Pontibacter liquoris: one gene and its partner. The protein of the gene in region 2 binds, or shares a complex with, the protein of the main gene of each other region. Links are inferred from orthologs where the notes say so. Each region holds a gene or a part of one and is shown on either strand. Other genes may lie near its edges. The genes, in order: tsaE and tsaD.

What was found.
Region 1: the proteins of tsaD (region 2) and tsaE are in contact, whole or in part, in a crystal structure (PDB 6N9A), measured with the Thermotoga maritima proteins. The link is inferred for Pontibacter liquoris from one-to-one orthologs. Residues at the interface, in WP_004082750.1 of Thermotoga maritima: Cys10, Asp11, Arg49, His50, Leu82, Gly84, Gly135, Gly136, Glu154, Thr155, Leu156, Asp157, Asp158, Ser159, Glu162, Asp165, Lys166, Arg169, Leu170, Tyr175, Lys213, Thr214, Leu217, Tyr218, Gln221, Arg222, Asn324; in WP_004082108.1 of Thermotoga maritima: Leu37, Gly38, Lys46, Lys57, Val59, Lys60, Ser61, Thr63, Phe64, Thr65, Leu66, Met67, Val69, Pro71, Tyr82, Arg83, Leu84, Asp86, Asp88, Phe89, Asp93, Ile128, Asp130, Glu131, Arg134.

What each region holds. Positions count from the first base shown.
Region 1 is NZ_JALEBG010000001.1:682,584-685,905, reverse strand. What follows is about bases 73-3,071. They hold tsaE (tRNA (adenosine(37)-N6)-threonylcarbamoyltransferase complex ATPase subunit type 1 TsaE), read right to left. Parts: upstream 1,796-3,071; coding sequence 1,349-1,795; downstream 73-1,348. Other genes in these bases: porX (T9SS response regulator signal transducer PorX), read right to left, coding at 1,788-3,071; LWL52_RS02815 (alanine dehydrogenase), read right to left, coding at 118-1,347. Outside these bases: more of porX, read right to left, coding at 3,072-3,322. UniProt on the Escherichia coli protein: Required for the formation of a threonylcarbamoyl group on adenosine at position 37 (t(6)A37) in tRNAs that read codons beginning with adenine.
Region 2 is NZ_JALEBG010000001.1:1,703,460-1,706,677, forward strand. The notes cover bases 245-3,139. They hold tsaD (tRNA (adenosine(37)-N6)-threonylcarbamoyltransferase complex transferase subunit TsaD), read left to right. Parts: upstream 245-1,135; coding sequence 1,136-2,143; downstream 2,144-3,139. Other genes in these bases: LWL52_RS20645 (translocation/assembly module TamB domain-containing protein), read right to left, coding at 245-1,132; LWL52_RS06995 (thioesterase family protein), read left to right, coding at 2,286-2,675; smpB (SsrA-binding protein SmpB), read left to right, coding at 2,676-3,139. In the rest of the region: more of LWL52_RS20645, read right to left, coding at 1-244; more of smpB, read left to right, coding at 3,140-3,143.

The DNA of each region.
Region 1 (3,322 bases), 1.0 Mb from region 2 along the record:
TTCTCTTGCAAGAGTATAAAGTATAAAATCCGCCGAGGCGGGTTTTATACTTTATATGGATAGTTTTACCTGTGTCTTAGATCCTGCGTCTAATATTTATGGTCCAACGACTTGCATCTAGTTTCTAACTGCGATCATCAGGCCCAATTCTTTGTAGCGCATGCCAAACCGTTTGGCGATATGCGAGTTGGTGAGACTGCCTTTGTAGATATACACGCCGGCACGGTAATGTTCGTTCGTAAACAGTACCTCGTTGATGCCGCCATACTTTGAGATCTCTGTAAAGATGGGCGTAAAAATATTACTCAGGGCCTGGGTGGCCGTTCGGGGCACCCGCGACGGGATGTTAGGCACACAGTAATGGATGATATCATACTTGCGGTAAATGGGGCGGCTGTGCGAGGTAACCTCCGAAGTTTCAAAACAACCTCCCTGGTCGATACACACATCGATGATAATGGAGCCGGGGTTCATCTGCGCAATAATCGATTCCTCTACCATGCACGGAATGCGGTCTTCCACGGCTACCAAAGCGCCGATCACCACATCGGCCTGTTTAATTTCGTTGTTGAGCACTGTTTTATCCAGCGTAGAGGTAAAGAGCTGGGTGCCGATGTTGTGCTTCAGCCGGCGCAGCTTATAAATATGGTTGTCGAAAACCTTTACCTCGGCTCCTAAGCCCAGGGCAGCACGGGCCGCATACTCGGCTACAGTGCCGGCACCAAGTATAACGACTTTGGAAGGAGGCACACCCGTAATGCCACCCAGTATAACCCCTTTGCCATCGTTGCTGCTGCTCAGGTATTCGGCGGCTATCAGCATTACGGTGCTGCCGGCAATTTCGCTCATGGCGCGCACCACCGGCTTTGCCTCTGACTTATCGCGGATCAGTTCAAAGGAGAGAGCGTTTATTTTTTTAGCCAGCAGTGCATTGATATAATCCGAGGTCAGGTTCCCAAACTGCAGCGCCGAGATCAGTGTCTGGCCCGGGTGCAGGTAATTGATCTCATCGTAGGTAGGAGGGGCGATCTTCAGGATGATGTCGGCCTCGTATACTTCTTCCACCGAATACACAATGCGGGCACCGGCCTCGGCATATTCATGATCGGAGTACTTGGATAAACTGCCAGCGCCTGCCTCAATCCGGATGCGGTGCCCATGGTCGGTTAGTTGCTTCACAGCGTCGGGGGTCAGGCCAATGCGGTTTTCCTGAAACGAGGATTCTTTCGGGATGCCGATAAACAGGTTGCGGCGGCGTTCTTCCACCGCCAGCATCGACTCCTTGGGGTAAAGGGCCTGGCTGGTAGCTACTATCTTGGCTAAACTTGCGGCGAGTTTTTCCGTCATGCTATACGTGGGTTATGGTCATGGTGCGCCCCTCGCCTTCCGCTTCGGGCTGCAGCTGCACAAGCAAATAGTGCTCAGGCAATAAATTGGGTATAAGCGAGGGCCACTCTACCAGGCACAGCCTGCCTGAGTCAAAATACTCCAGCGCGCCAATCCCGAGGGCTTCGCGCTCATCCCTTATCCTATAAAAATCAAAATGGTAAATTAGTTTCCCCTGCCTCCCTTCATACTCGTTAACGAGCGCAAAAGTAGGGCTGCTCACGTTCTCGGCTACGCCCAGCTGGCGGCAAAGTTCCTTAATCAGGGTGGTTTTGCCTGCGCCCATCGGGCCTTCGAACAAAATAATGGGCTCCCGGTCGGCAGCCTCTAAAAGCACAGAAGCCGCCGCCGGCAGATCAGCCAACGACGACATCTTTATACTTGCTTTTTGTACTCCCTGGTTAAGCATTCTTAGGCGAAAGCGTTATAAACGGTATGATCATTTCCTCCAACGACACGCCTCCGTGCTGGAAGGTATCTTTGTAGTAGTTGACGTAATAGTTATAGTTATTCGGGTAAGCGAAGAAGTAGTCTTCGATCGCAAATACAAACGTAGTGGAAACGTTAGCTTTTGGCAAGAAAAATCGCTCCGGCTTTTTCACTGTAAACACGTCTTTATCGGTATAGCCCAGGTTTTTGCCGTGCTTGTAACGCAGGTTGGTGTTAGTGTTGCGGTCGCCGATGATCTTAAAGGGCCTTTTTACCCGGATCGTGCCGTGGTCGGTGGTGATGATGAGGCGGCCTTTCTTTTCGGCAATCATCTTCAGCGTATCGAAAAGGGGCGAGTGCAGAAACCAGGATTTGGTGATGGAGCGGTAAGCCGACTCGTCGGGCGCCAGCTCGCGTACCATGTTGCTGTCGGTGCGGGCGTGCGAGAGCATATCCACGAAGTTATACACGATCACGTTGAGCTTGTTGCCATCCAGGTTACTGAACTTGCTGAGTAGGTCGCGGCCGGCAGCCACGTTCGTAATTTTGTGGTAACTGTGCTTGCCCGTAATGCGGTTCTGCTGTAGCTGTATCTCCAGAAATTCGGCCTCGTGCAGGTTCTTGCCTTCCTCATCCTCGTCGGCCACCCACAGGTTGGGGTACTTTTTAACGATCTCGGTCGGCAGCATGCCCGAAAAAATGGCATTACGCGCATAAGCCGTGGTAGTAGGAAGGATGGAGTAGAACATCTCTTCCTGGTCCACGGTAAAGTAATCCAGGATCAGCGGTTCGAGTACTTTCCACTGGTCGTAGCGCAGGTTATCGATCAAAAGGAAGTATACGGGCTGCTCCGACTGCTTCATCATCGGGAACACGCGCTGCTTAAACAGCTCATGCGACATGAGCGGAGCATCTTCATCTTCCTTGTTTATCCAGTCCTCGTAATTCTCCATGATAAACTTGGCGAAGTTGGCGTTGGCCTCATCCTTCTGCATGTTTATCACGTCGGCCATACTTTTGTTTTCCGTCTCGTCGATCTCCAACTCCCAGTACACCAGCTTTTTGTAAATATCAGCCCATTCCAGCGGGCTCAGGCGCTCGCCAAAAGCCATGCCCAGTTGCCGGAAGTCGCGCTGGTAGCTCATATTGGTCTTTTCAGACACCAGGCGTTTGTTTTCCAATACCTTTTTTACCGATAGCAGGATCTGGTTAGGGTTAAGCGGCTTAATAAGGTAATCGGTGATCTTGGAGCCGATCGCCTCCTCCATGATATGCTCTTCCTCGCTTTTGGTGATCATGATCACGGGCACGGCTGGCCGGATGGATTTCAGCTCATTCAGTGTTTCCAGGCCGCTGATACCCGGCATGTTCTCATCCAGGAAAACGATATCGAACGTCTGGTCCTGGAACTTCTCAATGGCATCGGCGCCGCTGTTTACCGGCGTAATGTCGTAGCCCCTGTCTTCCAGGAAAAGAATGTGTGGCTTAAGGAGGTCGATTTCATCAT
Region 2 (3,218 bases):
GGTAAGCCTCTTTCGGCAAAAACTGTTTGATGTCGGTTGCATTGATGGTAGAGGATTTGAGCCGCAGGTTGGCAAAGGTCTCTTTAAAGTTTGGCAGACCATCGGCGTTGATGTTGCCCACAATATGGGTGTGCTGCCCGTATTCCACATCCACGTTCCGGGCCGTAAAATCTTTTACCTTGCCCTTGAACTCACCGGAATTTACAAGCAGATTTTCATCATACCCCTTTAATTGGGGAGCAAAAGTGGCGATGTCTTTGGAGTATACTTTGGAGTCGTGCAGGTTTGCCGTCAGGGTCACACTGTCCATAAACGCAGTAAAGTTACCGAACCGGTTATAGTCGAAACGGACAAAATGCTGCAGATTGCTTTTGTTCAGTTGCAGGTCCAGGGCATCCCATTCCCAAAAAGTGGACGCGTACGTCATTCGGGTATCCAGTTTATGCAGGCGCGTGTTAGAGCGGGTCTCCACGGTGCGCAGGTCGGTTACCGTTACTTTGAGCGTATCTTCCAGCACAAACTCATTAAACCGTCCAGAGATATGGTCGAAGTTCATGTGGAAGTAGTCCATGCCATACGCAGCACGGGGCTTATTGAAATCGTCAAAAGCAAAATGCCCGTCCTGCAGGATCACCTGGCCAATCGTGAATTGGAAAGGCTGCGAGGCCTTGGTGGTATCCTTTACCATCAGTTTACTCAGGGCGCGCAGGAAGGTGTTCAGGTTTAGCGAATCGGTGCCGGCATACTTTACTAGGTTGGCGCGGGGCTGTTGCAGCTCCAGCGTGGCTATACTTAGTTTGTTGGGGTGCAGGATGGTAAAGGCGCTGATATCGGCTTCGGCCCGGCCTACGTAGAAGAGTTCCTTGCTGCGGCGGTCCAGCACTTTTACTTTTTCCAACACCACCTTGCTGAAGAATTCAACGTCCACCCGCCCAATGGTTACCTGGTGCTGCAGCTTTTTGGAAAGGTAGGCTGCCGCCTCCTGCGAGACTTTGGTCTGCACCGCGGGGAGCCGAATTGCCACAAAAACGGTGGCAAACAGCAGTAAAAGCAATAGGAAGAGCCCCAAAACTATTTTTAGTAGCGCTTTTCCTATAACTTTGAAATAATTTACTGACTGTTCTTGTTCCAAAAGATGACCGAACCTATAATTTTAGCGATAGAATCTTCCTGCGACGAGACCTCTGCTGCCGTGATCCGCGGCGGAAAGGTATTGTCGAATATCATAGCCACCCAGGCCGTGCATGAACAGTATGGCGGCGTGGTACCAGAGCTGGCCTCCCGGGCGCATCAGCAAAATATCATACCGGTGGTTTCGGAGGCGTTGCGTAAGGCAAATGTAGCAAAAAAAGAGCTAAATGCCGTGGCTTTTACGCGCGGTCCTGGCCTGCTGGGTGCCCTGCTGGTAGGCTGCTCGTTTGCTAAGTCTTTTGCCCTGGGGCTTGACATTCCGCTTATCGAGGTAAACCACATGCAGGCGCATATTCTGGCCCATTTTATCGAGGAACCCAGGCCTGCTTTCCCGTTCCTTTGCTTGACCGTTAGCGGTGGCCATACCCAGATTGTGCTGGTAAAAGACCACCTCGCCATGGAGGTCATTGGCCAGACGACAGACGATGCTGTAGGAGAGGCCTTTGATAAAACAGCTAAAATGCTCGGACTCCCATACCCGGGCGGACCGATGCTGGATAAGATGGCCGCGCAGGGCAACCCCGATGCCTTCGAATTTCCAGTGGGCAATATGCCCGACTACAATTTCTCTTTCAGCGGTATCAAAACAGCCGTTTTATACTTCCTGCAAAGACAAACGAAAGAAAACCCGGCCTTTGTGCAGGAGAACCTCGCCGATATTTGCGCTAGTGTGCAGCAGACGCTTATCAAAACCCTGCTGAAGAAACTGGTGCAGGCCTCCCTGGATCTGAATGTCCGGGATGTGGCCATTGCAGGAGGAGTGTCGGCCAATTCAGGATTGCGAAAGGCGCTGCAGGCATATGCACCCAAGTATAACTGGCAGGTGTATATCCCGGCTTTTGAGTATTGCACTGACAATGCCGCTATGATTGCAATGGCCGCGCACTACCAGTATTTGAAAGGAGACTTTGCCTCGCAATATGTGAGCCCCGAACCGCGAATGAAAATTTGAGGGAGTTGGAAAGTTAGAGAGTTAGAGAGTTAGAAAGTATAGCTTGTAAGTATAAGGGGTTATTTTAACAAGCTTTTCTCTTCCGGATTTATGATCTGGCTTGCAGCGCAACATGCAAGCAAAGAACAACGATAAACGCACAATGCCAATAAAACCCGGCGACACCCGTACGTATGTTAAGCACGTAACTGCTGCAGACTTTGCCCGGTTCGAAGATGGCCTGGTGCATGCTGTTTGTTCTACCTTTTCACTGGCGCAGGCAGCGGAGTATGCCGGTCGTTTGTTCGTGCTGGATATGAAAGCAAAAGATGAAGAAGGGGTAGGTACCAGATTGTCTGTCAGGCATAAGGCGCCGGCCTTTGAAGGCGAAAGTATAACCATTGTAGCCACTCTGCAGAAGTATAACGGGCATGAGGTGCTCTGCAGCTTTACCGCCACTGTAGGCGACCGTCTGGTGGCTGAAGGGGAAACGGGGCAGAAGATTTTGAAAAAAGAAAAACTAGCCAAAGTGTTGGCTCCAAAGCAAGTATAAATGGCGAAAGCGAAAGACCGAATACAGAAGTTTGTAAACATCGTAAACCGCAAGGCTTCCTTCGAATACCAGTTCCTGGACAAGTATACAGCTGGTGTCCTGTTAAAAGGCACGGAAATAAAGTCCATCCGGGAGGGAAAGGTGAACATGCAGGACGGCTATTGTTTGTTTCAGAATGGCGAGCTGTGGCTGCACAACCTGCATATTGCCACTTACACCGAAGGAACGCACTACAACCACGAGCCCCTGCGCACCCGCAAGCTGCTGCTCAACAAGAATGAACTCCGCAAACTGGAGAATAAATCCGAAGAGCAGGGGGTAACCATCATCCCAACCCGCGTTTTTATAAACGACCGGGGTTTTGCCAAAATAGAGATCGCCCTTGCCCGCGGCAAAAAGCTCTACGACAAACGCCAGGACATCAAGGAAAAGGACGTGAAACGCGAGATGGACCGAAGCGGGTATTAAGTATAATATTGAATGAGTGATGGAGTGAATGAGTTAATAATTTTAAAAATTAATCCCTTGTTTACTTACCTTTTT